3 regions of the Streptomyces sp. NEAU-174 genome follow, and region 1 is predicted to be linked to each of the others. Evidence: riboswitches for the same ligand, from Rfam matches in the RefSeq annotation. Region 1 holds a riboswitch; each other region holds the start of a gene.

Region 1 (6,976 bases):
TGCCGCCCGCGCTGGGGAAGCCCTGGAGCACCTCGACGGCGTCGCGGCGCGCGATGTAGTCCTCGTGGGCGGCGCGGTAGGCGGCGGCCAGCTCTGGGTCGGTGCCCAGCCGGGCCGTCATCTCCTTCATCACGCCCTCGGCCTCCAGCGTGCCGATCGCGGACGCGGCGCGCGGACAGGTCAGGTAGTAGAGGGTGGGGAAGGGCGTACCGTCCTCGAGCCGCGGCGCGGTCTCCACGACGTCCGGATTGCCGCAGGGGCAGCGGTGCGCGATGGCGCGCAGGCCCCGGGGCACCCGGTTCAGCTGCTCCCGTACGGCGTGGATGTCCGCGTCGGTGGGCGCGGTGGGCTCCGTCTGGGGCGGGGGCGTATCCATGAGTGGGAAAGCTCTTCTTCTTCGTTTCGATTCGAACGCCGGGTGCGGCCGGCGGCCGGAGCGCGGCGCCTCAGCGGCGCGCGCCGCCCGCCCCCGCCGCGTCCGCCGTGTCCACGGCGTCCCAGAGGTTGGTGTACCAGGGGCGGCCGGCCGCGCCCTGGTCGGTGGAGTGCTCGGTGGAGCCGGCGCCGTCCACCACGGAGTAGCCGGTCTCCCCCGGCATCAGGAAGTGCAGCCGCTCCCGGGCCTGCTGCTCGGTGTAGGCGGGGTCGCGCAGCCGGGCCTTCCGCTCCCGCAGCTTCTTCACGTCCTCGCGGGCCCGCTGGGCCTCGTGCCGCTGCTCGGCGATGTCGGAGCGCTGGGAGATGTACTGCCGCATCGGATAGGCGAGCGCCACGACGAGGGAGCAGACGACCAGCGCGAGCAGGGCGGCCCGGCCGGTCAGCCGGCCGCGGCGGCGCTTGGTGCGCACGCGGTAGACCCGGGCGGCGGCGTGCTCGCCGAGCGCCTTGAGCCTGGTCGCGGTGGAGAACCGTTCCCGATCCGCCGGCACGTCGCCTCCCCGGTGATGACTTCGCTTGGGTAACGCCGTCGAGCGACGCCGTCCCCGGCCACGGTACGGGACCACGGCCGGGGACGGGCGTCAGACGTGTCCGCTCAGCCCTTGAAGCGCGGGAAGGCGGAACGGCCCGCGTACACCGCGGCGTCGTCGAGGATCTCCTCGATGCGCAGCAGCTGGTTGTACTTGGCCACCCGCTCGGAGCGGGCCGGGGCACCGGTCTTGATCTGGCCGCAGTTGGTGGCGACGGCCAGGTCGGCGATGGTGACGTCCTCGGTCTCACCGGAGCGGTGCGACATCATGCACTTGTAGCCGTTGCGCTGGGCCAGCTCGACCGCGTCGAGGGTCTCGGTCAGCGAGCCGATCTGGTTGACCTTGACCAGCAGGGCGTTCGCGGTGTCGCTGTCGATACCGCGGGACAGCCGCTCGGGGTTGGTGACGAAGAGGTCGTCGCCGACCAGCTGGACCTTGTCGCCGAGCTGCTCGGTGATGGTCTTCCAGCCGTCCCAGTCCTCCTCGTTCAGCGGGTCCTCGATGGAGACCAGCGGGTACGCGGCGACCAGCTCGGCGTAGTACGAGGTCATCTCGGCGGCGGAGCGGGACTGGCCCTCGAACTGGTACGCGCCGTCCTTGTAGAACTCGGAGGCGGCGACGTCCAGCGCGAGCGCGATGTCCTGGCCCGGCTGGTAGCCGGCCTTCTTGACCGCCTCGAGGATCAGGTCGAGGGCCTCGCGGTTGGAGCCGAGGTTCGGCGCGAAGCCGCCCTCGTCGCCGAGGCCGGTGGACAGACCGCGCTCCTTCAGCACCGACTTCAGGGTGTGGTAGACCTCGGCCCCCCAGCGCAGGGCCTCGGAGAAGGACTCCGCGCCCACGGGGGCGATCATGAACTCCTGGATGTCCACATTGGAGTCGGCGTGCGACCCGCCGTTGAGGATGTTCATCATCGGCACCGGCAGCAGATGGGCGTTCGGGCCGCCGAGGTAGCGGAAGAGGGGGAGGTCGGACGCCTCGGAGGCGGCGTGCGCGACGGCGAGGGAGACGCCGAGGATCGCGTTGGCACCGAGCGAGGACTTGTCCGGGGTGGCGTCCAGGTCGAACATCGCCTGGTCGATCAGCCGCTGCTCGGTGGCGTCATAGCCGACCAGCTCGGGGCCGATCTGCTCGATCACGGCGAGGACGGCCTTCTCCACGCCCTTGCCGCTGTAGCGGTTCTTGTCGCCGTCACGGAGCTCGAGGGCCTCGAAGGCGCCGGTGGAGGCGCCGGACGGCACGGCGGCACGGCCGGTGCTGCCGTCGTCGAGGCCGACCTCGACCTCGACCGTGGGGTTGCCTCGCGAGTCGAGGATCTCGCGAGCTACGACGACGTCGATGGACGGCACGAGGTTCTCCTTCGTATGGGTCTGCGGTAGCAGCACGAGCCTAACGGGCCGGGAGGGCTGCGCCCCGCGTTCGCCCGCCCCACGAGACAGGGGCACGACACAAAACGCCGGATTCCGGATCAAAATCCAGAATTCCCGCGCATTGGGAAAGCCCCGGCCGGGCGCGCCATAGGGGCGGCACGCCCGGCCGGGGCCCGTCATGACCGTGGCTCAGCGGAGGTGCAGCTGCTGGCCCGGGAAGATCAGGTCGGCCTGCTCCACGATGTCCTTGTTCAGCTCGAAGAGCTTCTTCCAGCCGCCCTTGACGTCGTGAACCTTGGCGATCTTGCCGAGGGTGTCGCCGGACTTGACCTTGTACTCGCCGTCACCCTTCTTGATCGGGCCACGAGTCTGCTGCCGCGCGGCGTGCTCGGGCGCGGTGCGCGGCTGGGCCTTCGGCTGCGCCGGCTGGGCGGCCGGGGCGGACTTGGTGGTCGCCGAGGGCTGGTCCTGCGAGCCGGAGGGCGCGGACGGGGCGGAGGGGCTGCCGCCGGAGGTCAGACCCTTGCCGCAGACCGGCCAGGCGCCCTTGCCCTGGCTGCCCAGGACCTTCTCGGCGATCTGGATCTGCTGGGCCTTGCTGGCCTTGTCCGCGGTGGAGGCGTAGGCCGTGCCGCCGTAGGCGGCCCAGGTGGAGCTCGAGAACTGCAAGCCGCCGAAGTAGCCGTTGCCGGTGTTGATCGACCAGTTGCCACCGGACTCGCACTGCGCGACCTGGTCCCACTGCGAGGTGGTGGCCGCGGAGGCGGAGGTCGCCCCGATGAGCGGTGCCGCCACGGCGGCACCGGCGAGACCGGTGAGCGCGGCGATACGGGTGGCCTTGGAGGGGCGGCGGTGCTTCCCGTTGGACTTGAGCATTTTGGTTCGTTTCCTCACCGACGCCTACGAGGTGAGCTGTCGGGTTCGGACGTGAGTTGCCCGGCCGGTCGCGATGGTCGCTCCCGGCTTCACCCCTAGCCGACAAGCCCGTATCCACAGGCCACTCGGCACCTACCTTGGGTCCCCCGCTCCTGCCTTCGGCGCTGACGCGTCGGCTTCCCCCCGACCGCCGGCAGGATTCGGCGTGACGATCGACGGTGCCCGCGGTGGCGAGCGGAAAGACGTTAAACACACCTGCCAAGAACGTTCAAACACCCCAAGGGCAGTGAATGGGGCTGTAATTGATCTCACCCGGCCCACATCGGCGCAGGTGGGGCCGGGTGAGGAGGGATCGGACACGAGGTGCGCCCCGGAAAATGTGACGAGATGTATGTCTCACCGGGTCCAGATCGGGCAATTCCCCCCGAATCACTGCTCCCTGATGGTGAGGTCAAGTCGCTGACCAGGGATGATCAGATCGGGGTCGGTTCCGATGAGGTCCTCGTTGGACTCGTAGAGCCCTTCCCAACCCCGGGACACATTCTGGTGCTCGGCGATCCCTGACAGGTTGTCACCGGGGCGAACAGTGTAATCGTCGTCCGTGGAGCCCGCGTCGCGGTCCGAAGCGCCGCGCGAGGCATGGCGCCCGGAGGGCCGTGCGCTCCCCGCGTCGCCGTCGTCGGCCCCCTCCCCGGCGTCCGGGGAGCCGCGGTGGCGGCCGGAGGGCGACGGGTCGGCCGAGGGGGTCCTGGAGTCGTCCGACGCCGAGGGGCGGTCCGAGCCCGAGGGGCCGTCCGCCTCCGAATCGTGCGCATCCGAATCGTCCGCCGCCGGGTCGTCCGAGGCGGAGCCGTCCAACCCGTCGGGGGACTTGGAGGTGTGGGGCGCCTCCGTACCCTCGGCCGACCCGGACGCGTCCGGCGCGTCCGGCCCGTCGGCGCCGTCGGACGTCCCCGAACGGTCGGCGTCCGAGGAGGAGCCGTCCCGCCCCCGGTCCCCCGGGTCGTCATCGCCGCGGCCCGTCCCCGGGTCCGAGGTGGCCGTGCTGCCGGGGTCCACATCGGGGGCGCCACCGCCGTCGGTGAGCCCGGCGCCCAGCGCACAGCTCGGCCAGGCGTCGGGGCCGCGGTCGCCCAGGATCGCCTCGGCGACGGATATCTGCTGGGAGCGGCTGGCCAGGTCGGGGCGCGGGGCGTACTCCGTGCCGCCGTACTTCTTCCACATGTCGAGGGTCAGCTGGAGCCCGCCGTAGAAGCCGTTGCCCTCGTTGGCGCTCCACATACCGCCGCTCTCGCACTCGGCGACGTGATCCCAGGTGGCGGTCTGGGCGGCCTGTGCGCCGGCCGCCCCGAAGAGGGGTATGGCGAGGCCCGCTCCCGTGACCCCCGCCGCGACGATGATGGCCGGGGCCTGACGGGGGCGACGGTGTCGACCATTACCGGAACGCATGCGATTGACCTCTCCTATGGCGCTATGGCCCTATGGCGACAAGGTTTGCCGGTGAACATAGCGAGGGCACTCGATCATCACAAGGCGATGTATCCCAGGTCACGCCAAGGTCACACGGCTGATCATTCATCACCTATGTCCGCCCGTACGGGCCTTGGGGCTCTCGGCCGCCCGTTTCGCGGGGCTCAGCCGTCCGCGGAATTCCAGGTCACCGGAAGCGTGCGCAGCCCGCGCATGATCAGCCCGCCGCGCCACCGCAGATCGTCCGGATCCTCCGCGAGCCGCAGCCCGGGGAGCCGCCGCAGCAGGGTGGCGATCGCGGTCCGGGCCTCCAGCCGGGCCAGCGGGGCGCCCAGACAGTAATGGATGCCGTGGCCGTAGCCGAGGTGCTGATTGTCCCGGCGGGTGAGATCGAGGACGTCCGGCTCCGCGAACCGCTCGGGGTCCCGGTCCGCCGCGGCGAGCACCACCAGCACCGGCTCTCCCTCGGCGATGTGCTGCCCGGCGAGGGTGAGCGGCTCGGTGGCGAACCGCCAGGTGGCGATCTCCACGGGTCCGTCGTAGCGGAGCAGTTCCTCGACCCCGGCGGCGAGCAGCCGCTCGTCCCCTTCTTCCAGGGCCCGCCGCATCAGGGCGCGCTGCTCCGGATGGCGCAGCAGCGCGTAGACGCCGTTGCCGATGAGATTGACGGTCGTCTCGAAGCCGGCGAAGAGAAGGATGAAGGCCATGGCCGCGGCCTCGTTCTCGGTGAGGTGCTCACCGTGGTCGCTGGCCCGGATCAGCCCCGAGATCAGATCCTCCCCGTCCTCTTCTTCCCCGCGCTCCGCGAGCTCCAAGCGCTTGCGGTGGATCAGCGCGCCCAGATACGCCCGGATCCTCTTCACCGCGCGGGCGACTCCGCCGCGCGGGCCGCCGCCGTGCCGGATCATCGCGCCCGCCCAGTCCCGGAAGTCGTCCTGGTCCTCGCGCGGCACCCCGAGCAGATCGCAGATGGCGTAGATGGGGAGGGGGAAGGCGAACTCATGGATGAGGTCCGCCTCTCCTCTCTCTTCGAAGGCGTCGATGAGCTGATCGGTAAGCGTTTGCACCCGGGGGGCGAACGCGGCCACCCGGCGCGGCGTGAACGCCGTCGAGACCAGCCGCCGCAGCCGGGTGTGGTCGGGAGGGTCGATATTGAGCAGATGTGTCATCAGCTCGGCGCGGCGTTCGCCCGGGATGCCCACCTTGCCCTTGGCATGGGCCGCCGCACTGTGCCGCTGGGGGTTCTTCGAGAGCCGCGGATCGGCCAGCGCCCTTCTGGCGTCGGCGTAACGGGTCACCAGCCAGGCATCCACACCGCTGGGCAGCGTGGTCCGGTGCACCGGGGCGTGGTCGCGTAGCCAGGCGTACGCGGGGTAAGGATCGCTGGCGAACTCCCAGGTGAAGAGGGTGGGAGCGGAGCTGTCACGGGGCTGTTCCGACACCCCCCGACGATACCGGCGAGGGGCCGCTCTCCCCCGGTCTGTCGGAAGTAACCGCAGACAAGAGAAATAAGGGAATAAGCAGAACAAAGAGAAAAAGTGAGTCATGACCGGGATGAATGTCTAGCGGAATTCCCCATTCATCTCCACAGACCCTTCACTACCCATGCACAGCCGGGGTCGAATGCCCGGATATCTGATGGCTGGGGCCGCCCTTCGGCGGATGCCCGCGCCGCCCCGTTACGATCCGCCGGAACCCGCCCTGACGTCGGTCAACGCGGTGAACTGGAGGTGTGGCTGAAACGACGTCAGATGAACGAATGGGACTGGGGCACATGCACGGGGCCCAGTGATACCGGTGATACGATCACCGCGCTTGCCAGGCGAGCCAAGGGCGCGTAAGACACACGGCGATCCGGCACATCACGCCGAGAGGATCCCCACTCTGAGGAGCATTATGCCGCCAGTCGGGCATACGGAGCCGTTCCGGCGCACCGACGCCTGTGCGCTGCCGTCGGCAAGACGAGTGCGATGTCCCCGGAACCCGCGGGCGCCGTACGGGCGCTGACTTACCGCCGCCCCGACCATTCCAGACGCATAACGCACCACACCTCCCTAAAGTCCCTGGCGGTCTAGTCGTTTAAAGAGAGTCTCAATGACGCAATATCTACAGGATCCAGCGCTCTGGGCCCTGATCGCTGGCACGCCTCTCGCCGCAGCCGCCATTATCCGCGGGCGAAAGACGCGAGCGAATCTGCGCCAGGAGCGGGCGGAGCTAGAGAAACGCGCGGCCGACCTCGAGAACAATTACGCCGAGGCGGTGCAGGAGGCCCAGAACCGCGCCGAAGAGGCCACC
Region 2 (6,976 bases), on a different contig from region 1:
ACATCCGGATAGTTGCCGGCCTTGCCACAGGCCCGCATGAGATTGCCCTTGTTGTTGAACGCGTCGGTGTGGTTGCTACCACCGGTGTTGATCTTGGTGACGCTGAGCTGGCTCCAGGTTCGGCCGCCGTCGTAGCTGCGGTCCACCCACACCAGGTCACCCGGGGAGCCGAAGATCCTGCCCCATGCGCATGTCCCGTTGTACCGCAGCTCGATGCCGCGGGAGTGGGTCGAGGCGGACGCGACCGTCCTGGCGTTGTTGGTGTTGCAGCCTTCGGCGGCCTGAGCCGGAGCCGCAGTCACCGCGGTGAGCATGGCTCCGGTGAGCCCTGCTGCGGCGATGGTCCCGAGGAGGGCGTTGCGCGTACCCATGTCTGGTGTCCTTCCGGTTGTGTGAATCGCTCGTTCGGCGACGTTCGGGGTATATCGCGAGCCGGTTGGGACCGGTCCCAACCGGTACGGCCAGATATGGCCTGAAGTAGCAGTTGACGTCTCTCCTTGCGTTCGTCTACGACCGCCGGACGGGGCGCACGGGGAGGTTCGTCGAATCCAAGCCCTCCGGCTCTGGGAACGCGGCCGTCCCCGCGGACAGCTGAGGGTGTGACCACAGACAGGGACATGAGCCGGGAGTCGGGCACCGGAGCGTGCGGAGGGAAGGGCCCGCCACCACCGCCGTGGGAGCCGCCCCCGGAGACCCGGCCGGGTCCCTCACTCCAGCGGCCCGGCCATCCGTTGCACGCCTGCCGCCTGGGCGGTCTTCCGGGCCGCCGTTACCGAGGAGGGGTGGATCGACTGGCCAACCAGGCCGCGACGGCCTCGGCGATGGGCTGGCCGGTCTCCAGCTCGATGAAGCCGAACTGCCCGCCCTGGTTGCACTCGAGGAACCACCAGGTGCCGTCACCGTCCTCGGCGAAATCGAAAGCGCCGTAGGCGAGTTGGGCGAGAGACACGTAGGCACGGACGGCCCCCGCGATGCGGTCAGGTATGCGGGCCGGGGACCAGAGGGCGCCGTTGTCGGTGAAGCGCCCGTCCACCTCCTTGGGGTCGGACAACTTCCGGGCGGCGAACAACTCGTCTCCGACACAGGTCAGCCGGATGTCCGCACGCTTGGGTACGCGCTGTTGAAGAAGGGTGGGGCCGGCTGTCACCCCTGCGAAGTCGGCATCCGGCTCGACACGACTGGTGGGAAGTGCCATCGGTGGGTCACTGGGGTGTGCTCCCGAAATCGACTTCACGACGAGATCCCGGTACCGGGCGGCGAAGTCGCGTGCGATCTGCGGGAAGCTGGTGATCAGCGTGGGGGGCACCGCGAAGCCGCTGTGGTGGGCGACACGCAGCTGCCAGGGTTTGCGGCGGGCCTGCTGGGCCGCGACCGGGTGATTCATCCAGCGCGTGCCCGTTGCGTGCAGAGTTCCGTACAGGGCGTGTTCGGACTCGGCCGTGAGCCATTCGGCCTGATGGGTGGCTTGCGCGGCCGGGCGACCGGGTCTGCGTACCCATATAGAGCGCGGTCCGGTCATGCTCACCACCCGGTCACCGGTCGACAGGTGACCGTGGAAGTCGCCCTGGACGTACTCCGCTGACAGGCTGACCCGGCCGGGGAGGTCGGCAGGGTCCAGGCGTACGACCGGGACGCCCCGGTCGTCCAGGGCCGACACCACCATGTCCGCGGTCACGTCCTCGGCACAGGTCAGTATGAGGACCGTCATGGGACCCGTCAGTCGTCGAAGTGGGTTTTGGAACCTGCCGTGGAGCAGGTGGTGCTCGCGGCCAGCAGCAAGGCGCGGTCGCTGGTGGCCGGGCGGCCGTCGGGCAGGACGTTCCACTGCCGTCTGGGGTCATAGGCGTAAGGGATCACGATGGGCGGGGGCGCGGCAGGGCGGGCGTAGTCCAACGCGAAGGGTTTCAACATGTCTCCTCCTGTTTGACGGAAGGCACGGCGGGTTCCGAGCTGGCTGAGCGGCAGACGGCCGCACTGGCTTCCGAGCCCGCCAAGCCGGCAGCGACCCCGCCCCGTCAAACGCGCACACCGAGGAGGCAGGGCTCAGCACCGGCCGCGTGCTCGTACGTGGATGAGTGACCCCGGTATACGGCTGAGGTCACACCAGTCGGCGGCCTTCTTCACTCACTGCGTGGAGAAACCGGAAACGCGAGGGGTGCGCCGACAGGGGAGGCGCGGCCGAGGAGGCGCTGGGCGGCGCTTTGAGGGCATGGGGAGCGGTGTTGTCCGACGACAGACATCAGGGTGGCTCCGTACTCCGGAACGCCTGCGAGGTGAGCTGTCGGGTTCGGGTTGGAGATTCACCCGGCCGTGTGCTTCCACGGCTTCACCCCTAGCCGTCCGGTACGTGTTGTCCGCACGGCGCAAGTGGGTCCCCCACTCCTGCCCGACGGTGTGATGACGTGCTGCCGCGGCGCCGGTGGGCAGGATTCGGCGGCCCGGCAACGTGGTGTTCGCTTCTCGAACGCCGAGCACGCTAGAGGGACCTCGGTTCGAACACAAGGTCTTCACAAGTGGGCATGAGCGAACTCGCTCCTGGCGCGGTCACGTTCGGGATGGATAAGTGTGACATGCCTGACAACAGGGGCGCGGATGTGTGTGTTGTGTGTCGGCAATCACGTTCCGCCCGGCGTGTGCCCCGCCGAGCGGGGAGCTCAGACCTCCTCGCGCATCAGCCGCAGGTACACCACCGAGAACAACGCACCCACCAGCAGCAACAGCAGGGCCACCGCCGTGCCGTAGCCGATGAGGGACTTGTTGAACGCCTGGTCGTACATGAAGACCGGGAGGGTCTGGCTGCGGTTTCCCGGGCCGCCTCGGGTCATGGCCCAGATGAGGCCGAACACCGACAGCGTCTGGAGGGTGTTCAGCATCAGATTGGTGCCGATGGAGCGGCGGATCATCGGCAGGGTGATGTGCCAGAAGCGGCCGAGGCCGCCGGCGCCGTCGACCTCCGCGGCCTCGGTGATCTCCTTGGGGATCTCCGACAGCGCGGCGGAGTAGACGAGCATCGAGAAGGCCGTGCCGCGCCAGACGTTGGCGAAGGAGACGGCGAGGATGGGCAGGGTGTAGAGCCAGTTCTGGGACGGCAGGCCCAGCCAGTCCAGCAGCGCGTTGAGCGTGCCCTCGCGGCGGAAGAACGCGTACAGCAGGAAGCCCGCCACGATCTCGGGGACGACCCAGGCCGCGATGACGATCGAGCCGGTGAGCGTGCGCACCGGCCGGGAGGCGCGCTGCATCAGGGCGGCCAGGGCTAGGCCGAGGGTGTTCTGGCCGACGAGGGAGGAGAGCAGGGTGAAGACGAGGGTGAGGACGACCGCGTTACGGAAGTCGTCGTCCCCGAAGGCGCGCTGGAAGTTGTCCAGGCCCACGAAGTCCGTGGAGGACGCGCCCGTGAGCTGCATGTTCGTGAAGGCGATATAGACGCAGTAGGCGATCGGGCCACCGAGGAAGAGCAGCAGCATGACGGTGGCGGGGGCGAGCGGGAGCCAGCGCAGGGGGCGGCCGCGACGGGGGCCCGGCCGGGCCGGGGTCTCCGTCGGGGCCGCCGCCACCTTGGTCGCGGTTGCCATCGGGGGGCGGCCCTCAGCCCTGGCCGCCCGCCGCCACCGTGGCGCCGTCGGCGATGGACTTCAGCTGGTCGTCGTAGGACTTCGCGGCCTTCTCCGGTGAGGAGTCACCCGTGGTCGCCGCCTCCATCGCCTCGCCGATCGCCGTGGAGACCTGCGGATAGACGGGGGTGGTGGGCCGGTAGTGGGTGTTCTTCACCAGGCCCGTGAAGAAGGTGATCCCGGGCATGGACGAGGTGTACTTCGGGTCCTGCGCGACGTCCTTGCGGACCGCGATCTGCGCGTCGACGATGTCCCAGGTGACCGCGTTGTCCTTGGTCTGGAGCTGCTGGATGAACTTCCAGGCCAGATCGGGGTTCTTGGACTTCGCGGTGATCGCCCACGTCCAGCCGCCGGACATGCTGACCTTGCCGGGCGCCTGGCCGTGCTGCGTGGGCATCGGGGCCTGGCCGAGGGTCTTGGACCACTCGGGCCACGGCTTGCCGCCGGTCTTCAGCCAGTTCTGGCCGAGCCAGGAGCCGTCGAGGGCGATGGCCAGCTCGCCCTTGGGCAGCCATTCGCTGTAGACGGTGGTGCCGACGTTGGGGTCGAGGGCGTCGGAGATGTCCGGGCCCAGCTTCTCGGAGTAGACGGTCTTGAGGAAGCCGAGGGCGTCGGTGAACCCCTTGCCGCCGGTGACCCACTTCTTGGCGCCGGGGTCGTAGAGTGGGTTCCCGCCCGCCTCGCCCGTGCCGTACAGCAGCATCTCGAAGCCCTGCATCACGGAGGTCTCGCCCGGGGCCTTGCCGGTGTAGACGTTGAGCGGGATGACGCCGGGGACCTTCTTCTTGATCGTGCGCGCCGCCTCGAGGATCTCGTTCCAGTTCTTCGGGGACCAGTCGGCGGGCAGCCCGGCCTTGGCGAAGATCTCCTTGTTGAACCACAGGCCCCGGGTGTCGGTGCCGTCCGGGACGCCGTACGTCTTGCCGTCCTCGGCCTTGGCGGCGGCCTTCGCGGTGTCGACGAACTGGTCCCAGGTCTTCCACTTGGCCAGATACTCGTCGAGGGGGCGCAGATAGCCCGCCTTGATGTCGGAGTTGATCCGGAAGGTGTCCTCGTAGACCAGGTCCGGGGCGGTCTTGGGGGACCGCATCATCTGCTGGACCTTGGTGGCGTAGTCGTTGTCCTGCGCCTGGATCGGGATCAGCTTGACCTTCTTGCCGGGGTTGGCCTTCTCGAACTGCTTCTTGACCTCGGCGAGATGGTTGTCCTTGAAGCGGATCTTGTTGTCGGTGGAGCGGTTGTAGGCGACCTTGATGGTGTCCGGGTCGCTGCCCGAACCGCCACCGCAGGATGTGAGTCCGGCGGTGGCGGCGAGGGTGGCGGCGAGGATCAGTGGGGCGGTGGGGCGCACGGGCACGACCTCCTTGCTGGCCTCTGTGGGCTGCGGGCTGACCGTAAGGTCGGCTTCAACGGAAGGTCAATCCCCGTGACCTGGATGGTCACTTGATCGAGCCCCGCCACCTCGCGCGGCGCGGGCGGGGCTCGGTCCGGTGTCAGCCGGTGTAGCCCGCGAGCGCCTTGGTGAAGTCGTAGGTGCCCTGGTCGATACCGCTGCACGCATCCCCGTCCGTGCCGGAGCCGCACTTGCGGTCGCGGTTGAGCGACCAGAAGCTGACGCGGGCCAGGTGGTGGCTCTTGGCGTAGGAGACCATGTCCTTGAAGTTGTTCAGGGATATCGTCTCGCCCGCGACATCGGTCTTGCCGTTCATCGAGGAGAAGCCGACCTTGCGGTAGGCGGCGTCGGAGGAGAGGCCGTACGCGCTCGCCACCGTGTTCTTCAGACCGTCCACCGCGGACTTGGTGGCCGCCGCCATGTCGATCGAGCCCTGGCCGAAGTCGAACGGCATGACCGTCCAGCCGTCCACGTCGAGCCCGGCGGTGGCGCCGCGCTTGACCAGGTCCTTGCCATTGGAGTCGGGGCCGGACGTGGTGGTGCCGAAGGTGACGTACACCTTGATGCCGCTGTTCTTCTGCTTGACCGTCTTGAGCGCGTCGATCACGCGCTGGCGGACCGTCGCGTTCTCGAACTCGGTCGATTCGATGTCGATGTCGATCGACTTGAGCTTGTAGGCGTCGATGACCTTCTGGTACGCGCCGGCGAGCGCGGAGGCGGAGGAGCACTTCTCGCCCAGCTTGTTACCGCTCCAGCCGCCGAAGGAGACGGTGACATCGCCGCCCGCCGAGCGGATGGAGTTGATCGTCGACTGGTCGTTGCCGCCGGTGAGCGCGCGGGAGCCGTCCCACTTGGGGTTGCAGCCGCCGTCGGACAGCATGAAGGCCATCGTGAACTGCTGGGTGCCGGTGGCCGACATGACGTCCGTGGCCTTGGGCGGGGAGCCCCAACCCAGGTAGAGGTAGGGCCCGTTGAGCCCGCTGGGCGCGGCGGCGGTGTGCGCCGCCCCCGGCGCCGCCTGGGCGGTGGCCGCCGTGGCGACACCCGCGCCGAGCAGGCCGATGGCGGCGGCGAGGGCGAGTCTGCGGTGCGTCGGCTTGGAAAGAGGCATGGCTGATGGAGCCTCCTGGGTGGGGGGTGGGAGGAAGTCGAGCGAGGCTGAACCTAGCGAGGCGGCATGGCCGCGACAAGATGTCGGATAGGAAACTTTCCTATCGGGCTCGTGGGCGACTGGGAGGATGCGCCTCCCAGCAGGGAGGATGCCGGTCCTGGTCCCGGTTCTGGTCGCAGTCGGATACTGACCGCAGGAGGGGCGCGCCCGATCCGTCCTGGAACGCTCGCCGACCGGCGCTCAACGGGTCGCCCGTGTCCGCACCCCGCGTACGGCCCGGAGGCACCCGATGAACCACAAGCGCCCTGGAACGGGCCCGCTCACCGTGACGGTGTTCGTCTTCCCGGGGGTGCGGCTGCTCGACGTGACCGGCCCCATCGAGGTGTTCGCCTCGGCGAACGAGTTCGGCGGGCGCTATCGGGTGCGGACCGCGTCCGAGGACGGGGCGGAGGTGATCACCTCCGCCGGGACCCGCCTCGGCGCCGACCTGCGCGTCGATGATGTGTGTGAGCCCTGCGATGTGCTGGTGATCCCGGGCGGTCCGGACTGGGAAACGCTGATCAAGGACGACGCGCTCCTGGGCGTCGTCCGGCGACTGCATGAGAAGGCCCGCCGCACGGCATCGGTGTGCACGGGGGCGTTTCTGCTGGCGGCGGCCGGACTGCTGGACGGGCGTCGCGCCGCGACGCACTGGCGGCAGTCACACCAGCTGGCCTCACGTTTTCCCTCCGTGCGGGTCAAACCGGACGCCATCTTCGTGCGGGACGGGCGCATGATGACCTCGGCAGGGGTCAGCGCAGGCATCGACCTCTCCCTGGCGCTCGTCGAAGATCACTACGGTGCGGAGGTCGCTCGAGCGGT
Region 3 (6,976 bases), on a different contig from region 1:
GGGCGACGGCACCCCGGTCAACGCCGCCTCCATGCTGGCCGTGCTCGGCCTGGGCGCGCAGGGCGGCGAGGAGGTCGTCCTCGCTTCCGACGCGGACGACGCCGAGGTGGCGCTCGACCGTCTGGCGAAGCTGGTGGCGGAGGGGCTCGAGGAGCTTCCCGAGACCGTCTGACCCCGGGCGAGCCCTGCCTGGAATTCCCTGGTGATTCCCGGAGTGATTTCAGGGATTCGGCACGGCGGGGCCGCGGTGGCCGTAATGGTCACCGCAGCCCCGCCGTTTTCATGTTTCCGCGTACAGAATTCCCAAGAGTTGTATACGGGAGCTCTGTTAATTCCGGCCGCTCGCCGTGTTGACGGAATGTTTCGAAGTCCTCACCGGAATCGGGCGGCGCAGCCGGTATTCCGACAGCGCGCGCTCGGTGTGCGCGGTGGCGAGCGCCCGCGCGCGGTCGGCGTCGCCGCGCGCCACCGCGTCCACCAGCGCGCCGTGCTCCGCCCAGGACTCCATGGCCCGCGCGGCCGGGTCGGGGCGCACGGCGCCCTCGGGGGGCGCGGGCCGCGGGCCGGGAGCGGCCGCGTACACCCACGCGGTCTTACGGCGCAGCTGGACGAGCAGCGCGGCCAGGCTCGGGCTGCCGGACGCCTGGGCGAGCGTCTCGTGGAACCAGTCGCCCAGCGGCCGCAGTTCGCCGAGCTGACCGCCCTGGGCCCGCTCCCGGCCGAGCCGGACCAGTCCGCGCAGCACCTTCAGATGGGCCTCGGTGCGGCGCTGTGCGGCCCGTGCGGCGCCCAGCGGCTCCAGCAGCGCGCGGATGTCCAGCAGATCGGCCGCCTCGCGCTCGGAGGGCTGGGCGACGCAGGCCCCCGCGTGCCGCCGGGTGGTCACAAAGCCCTCGGACTCCAGGGTGCGCAGGGCCTCGCGGACCGGCACCCGGGAGACGCCGTAGCGCCGGGCGAGCAGTTCCTCGGTGAGGCGGCTGCCGGGCTGATACGCACCGGAGACGATGTCGTCGCGAATCGCCGCGCAGATCGCGTGTGCCGAAATCCGGCGACCGCCCTGGACCGCGTTCGTATCCCCGCTCATTTACGGTCCCGCATTGTCGAACCTCCGCCTTAACGCCCGCGAAACTAACCATGGAACGCGCGTTGACAGACTCTATTCCACGCGGCCGCCATTTCCGATGGCGGGAAGCATTTCATGGATATTTTTTGGTCAGCCGGGCGGTGGCACGCCGAAGGCCCCGTCCGGCGGACGGGGCCTTCTCGGAAGTCTCACGGGGTCTCGGAATCCCGGGATCCCGGGATCGTGGGACCCGCGCGGCGTTCGCGCCGGACGCGCGACGGGTCAGACGTTGACGCCGTGCGTCAGACGTTGACGCCGTGGTTACGCAGGTACGACAGCGGGTCCATGTCCGAGCCGTAGTCCGGGCTGGTGCGGGCCTCGAAGTGCAGATGCGGTCCGGTGACGTTCCCGGTGGCGCCCGACAGGCCGATCTGCTGGCCGGGGGTGACCTTCTGGCCGACCGAGACGCTGATCGACGACAGGTGGCCGTACTGGGTGTACGTGCCGTCGTTCATCTTGATGACGACATTGTTGCCGTAGGAGCCGCCCCAGCCCGCCTCGACGATCTCGCCCATGCCCACGGAGTGCACCGTGGTGCCGGTGGAGGCGTGGAAGTCGATACCGGTGTGGGTGCCGGAGGACCACAGCCCGCTGGACGCCTGGTAGCCGGTGGAGACGTAGGAGCCGCTGATCGGCGACACGAAGGTGTTGAGGCGCTTGCGCTCGGCCTCGCGCGCCGCGCGCTCCTTGGCCTCGCGCTCGGCCTTGGCCTTCTTCGCCGCGGCCTCCGCCTTCCTGGCGGCCTCCTGGCGGGCGATCGCCTCTGCCTTGGCCTTGGCGGCGGCCTGCTCGGCGGCGGTCTCCTGGGACTGCGCCTGGGCCTCGATGTGGTCCGCGATCCCGTCGCCGATCACGATCGCCTGGGTCAGACCGGTCTGCTGGGGATCGGGGGCCCCGTCGGCCGCGAACGCCTGTCCGGTGATCCCGGCGACCACACCCGAGGCGACGGTCGTGATGCCCACGACGTTGGCGCTCGTGCGGATGTTGACCTTGGTGGTGCGGCGGTGCTTCCCGGTGGCAGTGCGGGTGGACGCCATACTGAGGCGCACTCCTTTCCTTCCTTCTCGCCTACCGGGTTAGCTGACGGGTTCGGAGCAGGAAGGTCTCCTACGGACCCCTCCCCCGGCCGGGGAAGGCGCCCGATTCACCCCTGGGGACGTGTTGGGTCCCCGGCTCCCCTGGCTTGCGCCGTACGGGGACTCGGCGATGACTGTCCGGTGCCGCGGGTGCGGCGGGTCGCTGGCGAACAGCCGGACTGACGCTAAACGGGCTCGCTTTCGATCACCAAACGGTTCCGGTTTTTTGTTGCTCTCCCCACAAACCAAACAAGCAGTCAATCCTATAAATCGGGCATGTCGGATGGACTCCGGCGCCCTTCCGGGGCCGGGGTCCCTCCGCCGCCGGCTCATGGACCGGAGGCCCACCGGACCGTCCGCGGGACCGTCAGCGAGTCGGCCGGACCGGTGGTTCAGCGCACGGATCCGGCCAACTCTCCCCGCCTCAGTTGGAGATGACGCTGACCTCGCCGATGCCCAGCGCCCGGACCGGCTCCTCGATCGCCGAGGCGTCCCCGACCAGCACCGTGACCAGCCGGTCCGCCGGGAAGGCGCTCACCACCGCGGCGGTGGCCTCCACCGTGCCGGTCTCCGCCAGCCGGGCGTACAACTGCGCCTGGAAGTCGTCCGGAAGATGCTGCTCGACCTGGTCCGCGAGGGTGTTCGCGACGGACGCCGCCGTCTCGTACTTCAGCGGGGCGACGCCCACCAGGTTCTGCACCGCGACATCGCGCTCGTCGTCGGTCAGCCCCTGCTCCTTCAGCGTGCGCAGCACCTTCCAGAGGTCGTCCAGCGCGGGGCCGGTGACCTCGGTGGCCACCGAGCCGCTGATCGCCAGCATCGAGGCGCCCGAGGAGCCGCCCGTGGGCGACGGGGGCCCGGAGCGCAGCACCTGGCCGAAGGCGCGCACCCCGTAGGTGTAGCCCTTCTCCTCGCGCAGCACGCGGTCGAGGCGGGAGGTGAGGGTGCCGCCCAGGCAGTACGTGCCGAGCACCTGCGCGGGCCAGACCCGGTCGTGGCGGTCGGCGCCCACGCGCCCGATGAGCAGCTGGGTCTGCACCGCGCCCGGCCGGTCGACGATCACCACACGGCCGGTGTCGTCCGCGACGATCGGCGGAGCCGTGCGCGGCGCGCCCGCCCCGCCCGTCCAGGCGCCGAGGGTGTCCGCGAGCGCCCGGTCCAGGTCGACGCCGCCGAGGTCGCCCACGATGACGGCGGTGGCGGTGGAGGGGCGGATATGTGCCTCGTAGAAGGCCCGCACGGCCGCGGCGTCGATGCCCTCGATGGTCTCCTGGGTGCCCTGGCGCGGCCGGGACATCCGCGACTCGGCCGGGAAGAGCTCCGCGGAGAGGGCCATCGAGGCGCGGCGGGCCGGGTTGGCCAGCTCATGGGGGATCTCGTCCAGCCGGTTGCGCACCAGCCGCTCGACCTCGCCGTCCGGGAAGGCGGGGGCGCGCAGCGCGTCGGCCACCAGACCGAGCGCCTTGGGCAGCCGGGAGACCGGGACCTCCAGGGAGACGCGGACGCCGGCGTGGTCGGCGTGGGCGTCCAGCGTGGCGCCGCAGCGCTCGAGCTCGGCGGCGAACTCCTCGGCGTCGTGCTTGTCGGTGCCCTCCGACAGGGCGCGCGCCATGATCGTGGCGACGCCTTCGAGCCCGGCCGGCTCGGCGTCCAGCGGCGCCTCCAGGTTGATCTCCACGGCGACGACCTGCTGGCCGGGGCGGTGGCAGCGCAGCACGGTGAGGCCGTTGGGCAGCTCACCGCGCTCGGGGGCGGGGAACGCCCACGGCCTGGGGGCGCCGCCCTTGGGCTGCGGGTGGAAGGTCATGGTCGCGGTGACGGCGTCGCTCACTGGGCCGCCTCCCCTTCTGCGTCGGTCTCGGCGGCTTCGGCGGTGTCGGCTGCGTCCTCGGCGCCCTGGACGGGCTCGTAGACCAGCACGGCGCGGTTGTCGGGGCGCAGCCGCGCCGCGGCCACGGCCCGCACCTCCTCGGGGCTGATGTCGAGCACCCGCTCCACGGCGGTCAGCGCCAGCTGCGGGTCGCCGAAGAGCACCGCGTAACGGCAGAGCTCGTCGGCCCGGCCGCCGACCGTGGCCAGCCGGTCCAGCCACTCGCGCTCGATCTGCGCCTGGGCGCGCTCCATCTCCTGCGGGGTCGGCCCCTCCTCGGCGAAGCGGGCCAGCTCCTCGTCGACGGCGGCCTCGATGTCGGGCACCTCGACACCGCCGGAGGTCTTCACGTCCAGCCAGCCGAGCGAGGGGGCGCCCGACAGCCGCAGCAGGCCGAACCCGGCGGCCACGGCGGTGCGGTCGCGGCGCACCAGCCGGTTGTGGAGCCGGGAGGACTCGCCGCCGCCGAGGACGGTCAGCGCCAGATCGGCGGCGTCTGCCTCGCGGGTGCCGTCGTGTGGCAGCCGGTAGGCGGCCATCAGGGCGCGGGCCGGGACCTCCTCCTCCACGACCTCGCGCAGCTGACCGCCGATCACCTCCGGGAGCGTGCCGTCACGCGGCGGCCGCTTGCCCTCGTGGGAGGGGATGGAGCCGAAGTACTTCTCGATCCAGGCGAGCGTCTGCTCGGGGTCGATGTCGCCGACGATCGACAGCACGGCGTTGTTGGGGGCGTAGTAGGTGCGGAAGAACTCCCGCGCGTCCTCCAGGGAGGCCGCGTCCAGGTCGGCCATGGAGCCGATCGGGGTGTGGTGGTACGGGTGGCCCTCGGGGTACGCCATGGCGACGAGCTTCTCGAAGGCGGTGCCGTACGGGACGTTGTCGTACCGCTGGCGGCGCTCGTTCTTGACGACGTCGCGCTGGTTCTCCAGGCTCTCCTCGTCCAGCGCGGTCAGGAGGGACCCCATCCGGTCGGCCTCCAGCCACAGGGCGAGCTCGACCTGGTGGGCGGGCATGGTCTCGAAGTAGTTGGTGCGCTCGAAGCTGGTCGTGCCGTTGAGCGAGCCGCCGGCCCCCTGCACCAGCTCGAAGTGGCCGTTGCCGGTGACCTGCGCCGAGCCCTGGAACATCAGGTGCTCGAAGAGGTGCGCCAGGCCGGTGCGCCCCTTGACCTCATGGCGCGAGCCGACGTCGTACCACAGACAGACCGCGGCGACCGGGGTCAGATGGTCCTCGGAGAGCACCACGCGCAGGCCATTGGCCAGGCGGTGCTCAGTCGCTTTCAAGCCGCCGGAGCCGGCCTGCTGCGTGGCCGTGTGACCCATGGGCATGTACGTCCCTTCGATCGCGTGATGGAGCGCGTGCCAGCCGCTTGCGCAGCGCTTCTGTCACTGTATGCAAGGGGACGGACATCTGGCGAAGTTCCGGTCCACTCCCGTCCCGCCGAGCGGTCCCGAACCGTTTCCGCGGGCCCTCAGGCGCCGGATCCGGACCCCTCCGCGGGGGCTTCGCGCGGTGCCGCCGGGCGCGGTTCCGGGGCCCGCCCGGGCCGCTCACGCCCCGGCCCGTTCCACACTTGTCGGTGGACCGGGCCACAATGGTCCGCGTCAGATCCCGCATCGGCAGTTGAAGGAGCCCCAAGCGCGATGGCCCGCCGCCGCACGAAGACCCCGCCGCCGGACGACTTCGAGGAGCGCATCCTCGACATCGACGTCGTCGACGAGATGCAGGGCTCCTACCTCGAGTACGCCTACTCGGTCATCTACTCGCGCGCGCTGCCCGACGCCCGAGACGGGCTCAAGCCCGTGCACCGCCGCATCCTCTACCAGATGAACGAGATGGGCCTGCGCCCCGAGCGCTCCTATGTGAAGTGCGCCCGCGTCGTCGGCGAGGTGATGGGAAAGCTCCACCCGCACGGCGACGCGTCGATCTACGACGCCCTGGTGCGCATGGCGCAGCCGTTCTCCATGCGCCTGCCGATGGTCGACGGCCACGGGAACTTCGGCTCGCTGGGCAACGACGACCCGCCGGCCGCGATGCGGTACACCGAGTGCCGGATGGCGTCGGCCACCTCGCTGATGACCGAGTCGATCGACGAGGACACGGTCGACTTCTCCCCGAACTACGACGGCAGCGAGCAGGAGCCCGTCACCCTCCCCGCCGCCTATCCGAACCTGCTGGTCAACGGCACGTCCGGGATCGCGGTCGGCATGGCCACCAATATGCCGCCGCACAACCTGGGCGAGGTCATCGCCGCCGCCCGCCATCTGATCAGGCATCCGGGCGCGGACCTCGACACGCTGATGCGGCATGTGCCGGGGCCCGACCTGCCCACCGGCGGCCGGATCGTGGGCATGAGCGGCATCCGGGACGCGTACGAGACGGGCCGCGGCACCTTCAAGATCCGCGCCACGGTGGCCGTGGAGGACGTGACGGCCCGCCGTAAGGGCCTCATCGTCACCGAGCTGCCCTTCGCCGTGGGACCCGAGAAGGTCATCTCCAAGATCAAGGACCTGGTCGGCTCGAAGAAGCTCCAGGGCATCGCGGACGTCAAGGACCTCACCGACCGTGAGCACGGGCTGCGGCTGGTCATCGAGATCAAGAACGGCTTCAACCCCGAGGCCGTGCTGGAGCAGCTCTACAAGCTCACGCCGATGGAGGAGTCCTTCGGCATCAACAACGTGGCGCTGGTGGACGGCCAGCCGCTCACGCTGGGCCTCAAGGAGCTGCTGGAGGTCTACCTCGACCACCGCTTCAATGTGGTCCGGCGGCGCAGCGAGTTCCGGCGCACCAAGCGGCTGAACCGGCTGCACCTGGTCGAGGGTCTGCTGGTGGCCCTGCTCGACATCGACGAGGTCATCCGCCTCATCCGGCAGAGCGAGAACGCGGCGGAGGCCAAGCGGTCCCTCA

The links. A riboswitch is a leader RNA that binds a small molecule or an ion and turns the genes downstream of it on or off. The one in region 1 is predicted to bind cyclic di-AMP.
Region 2: it holds a riboswitch for cyclic di-AMP, as region 1 does, so the genes downstream of both, tgmA (putative ATP-grasp-modified RiPP) here and ACT2CW_RS44745 (LysM peptidoglycan-binding domain-containing protein) in region 1, are expected to answer to the same signal.
Region 3: it holds a riboswitch for cyclic di-AMP, as region 1 does, so the genes downstream of both, ACT2CW_RS33740 (M23 family metallopeptidase) here and ACT2CW_RS44745 (LysM peptidoglycan-binding domain-containing protein) in region 1, are expected to answer to the same signal.

The regions. Positions count from the first base shown of each region.
Region 1 covers NZ_JBQTCE010000024.1:94,993-101,968, forward strand. Annotated here, with positions in the region: gene ACT2CW_RS44730 (DUF501 domain-containing protein) at 1-376, opposite strand, end outside; gene ACT2CW_RS44735 (FtsB family cell division protein) at 447-929, opposite strand; gene eno (phosphopyruvate hydratase) at 1,034-2,314, opposite strand; gene ACT2CW_RS44745 (LysM peptidoglycan-binding domain-containing protein) at 2,525-3,211, opposite strand; cyclic di-AMP (ydaO/yuaA leader) riboswitch at 3,218-3,385, opposite strand; gene ACT2CW_RS44750 (transglycosylase family protein) at 3,641-4,660, opposite strand; gene ACT2CW_RS44755 (cytochrome P450 family protein) at 4,846-6,123, opposite strand; gene ACT2CW_RS44760 (sensor histidine kinase) at 6,776-6,976, shown strand, end outside.
Region 2 covers NZ_JBQTCE010000003.1:299,455-306,430, reverse strand. Annotated here, with positions in the region: gene ACT2CW_RS10690 (glycosyl hydrolase) at 1-371, opposite strand, end outside; gene ACT2CW_RS10695 (DedA family protein) at 1-12, shown strand, start outside; gene tgmB (ATP-grasp ribosomal peptide maturase) at 770-1,708, opposite strand; gene tgmA (putative ATP-grasp-modified RiPP) at 1,717-1,908, opposite strand; cyclic di-AMP (ydaO/yuaA leader) riboswitch at 2,249-2,405, opposite strand; gene ACT2CW_RS10675 (carbohydrate ABC transporter permease) at 2,655-3,572, opposite strand; gene ACT2CW_RS10670 (ABC transporter substrate-binding protein) at 3,586-4,962, opposite strand; gene ACT2CW_RS10665 (chitinase) at 5,105-6,115, opposite strand; gene ACT2CW_RS10660 (GlxA family transcriptional regulator) at 6,405-6,976, shown strand, end outside.
Region 3 covers NZ_JBQTCE010000013.1:270,902-277,877, forward strand. Annotated here, with positions in the region: gene ACT2CW_RS33730 (HPr family phosphocarrier protein) at 1-172, shown strand, start outside; gene ACT2CW_RS33735 (GntR family transcriptional regulator) at 329-1,084, opposite strand; gene ACT2CW_RS33740 (M23 family metallopeptidase) at 1,366-2,160, opposite strand; cyclic di-AMP (ydaO/yuaA leader) riboswitch at 2,175-2,339, opposite strand; gene ACT2CW_RS33745 (M16 family metallopeptidase) at 2,624-4,006, opposite strand; gene ACT2CW_RS33750 (M16 family metallopeptidase) at 4,027-5,397, opposite strand; gene ACT2CW_RS33755 (DNA gyrase/topoisomerase IV subunit A) at 5,713-6,976, shown strand, end outside.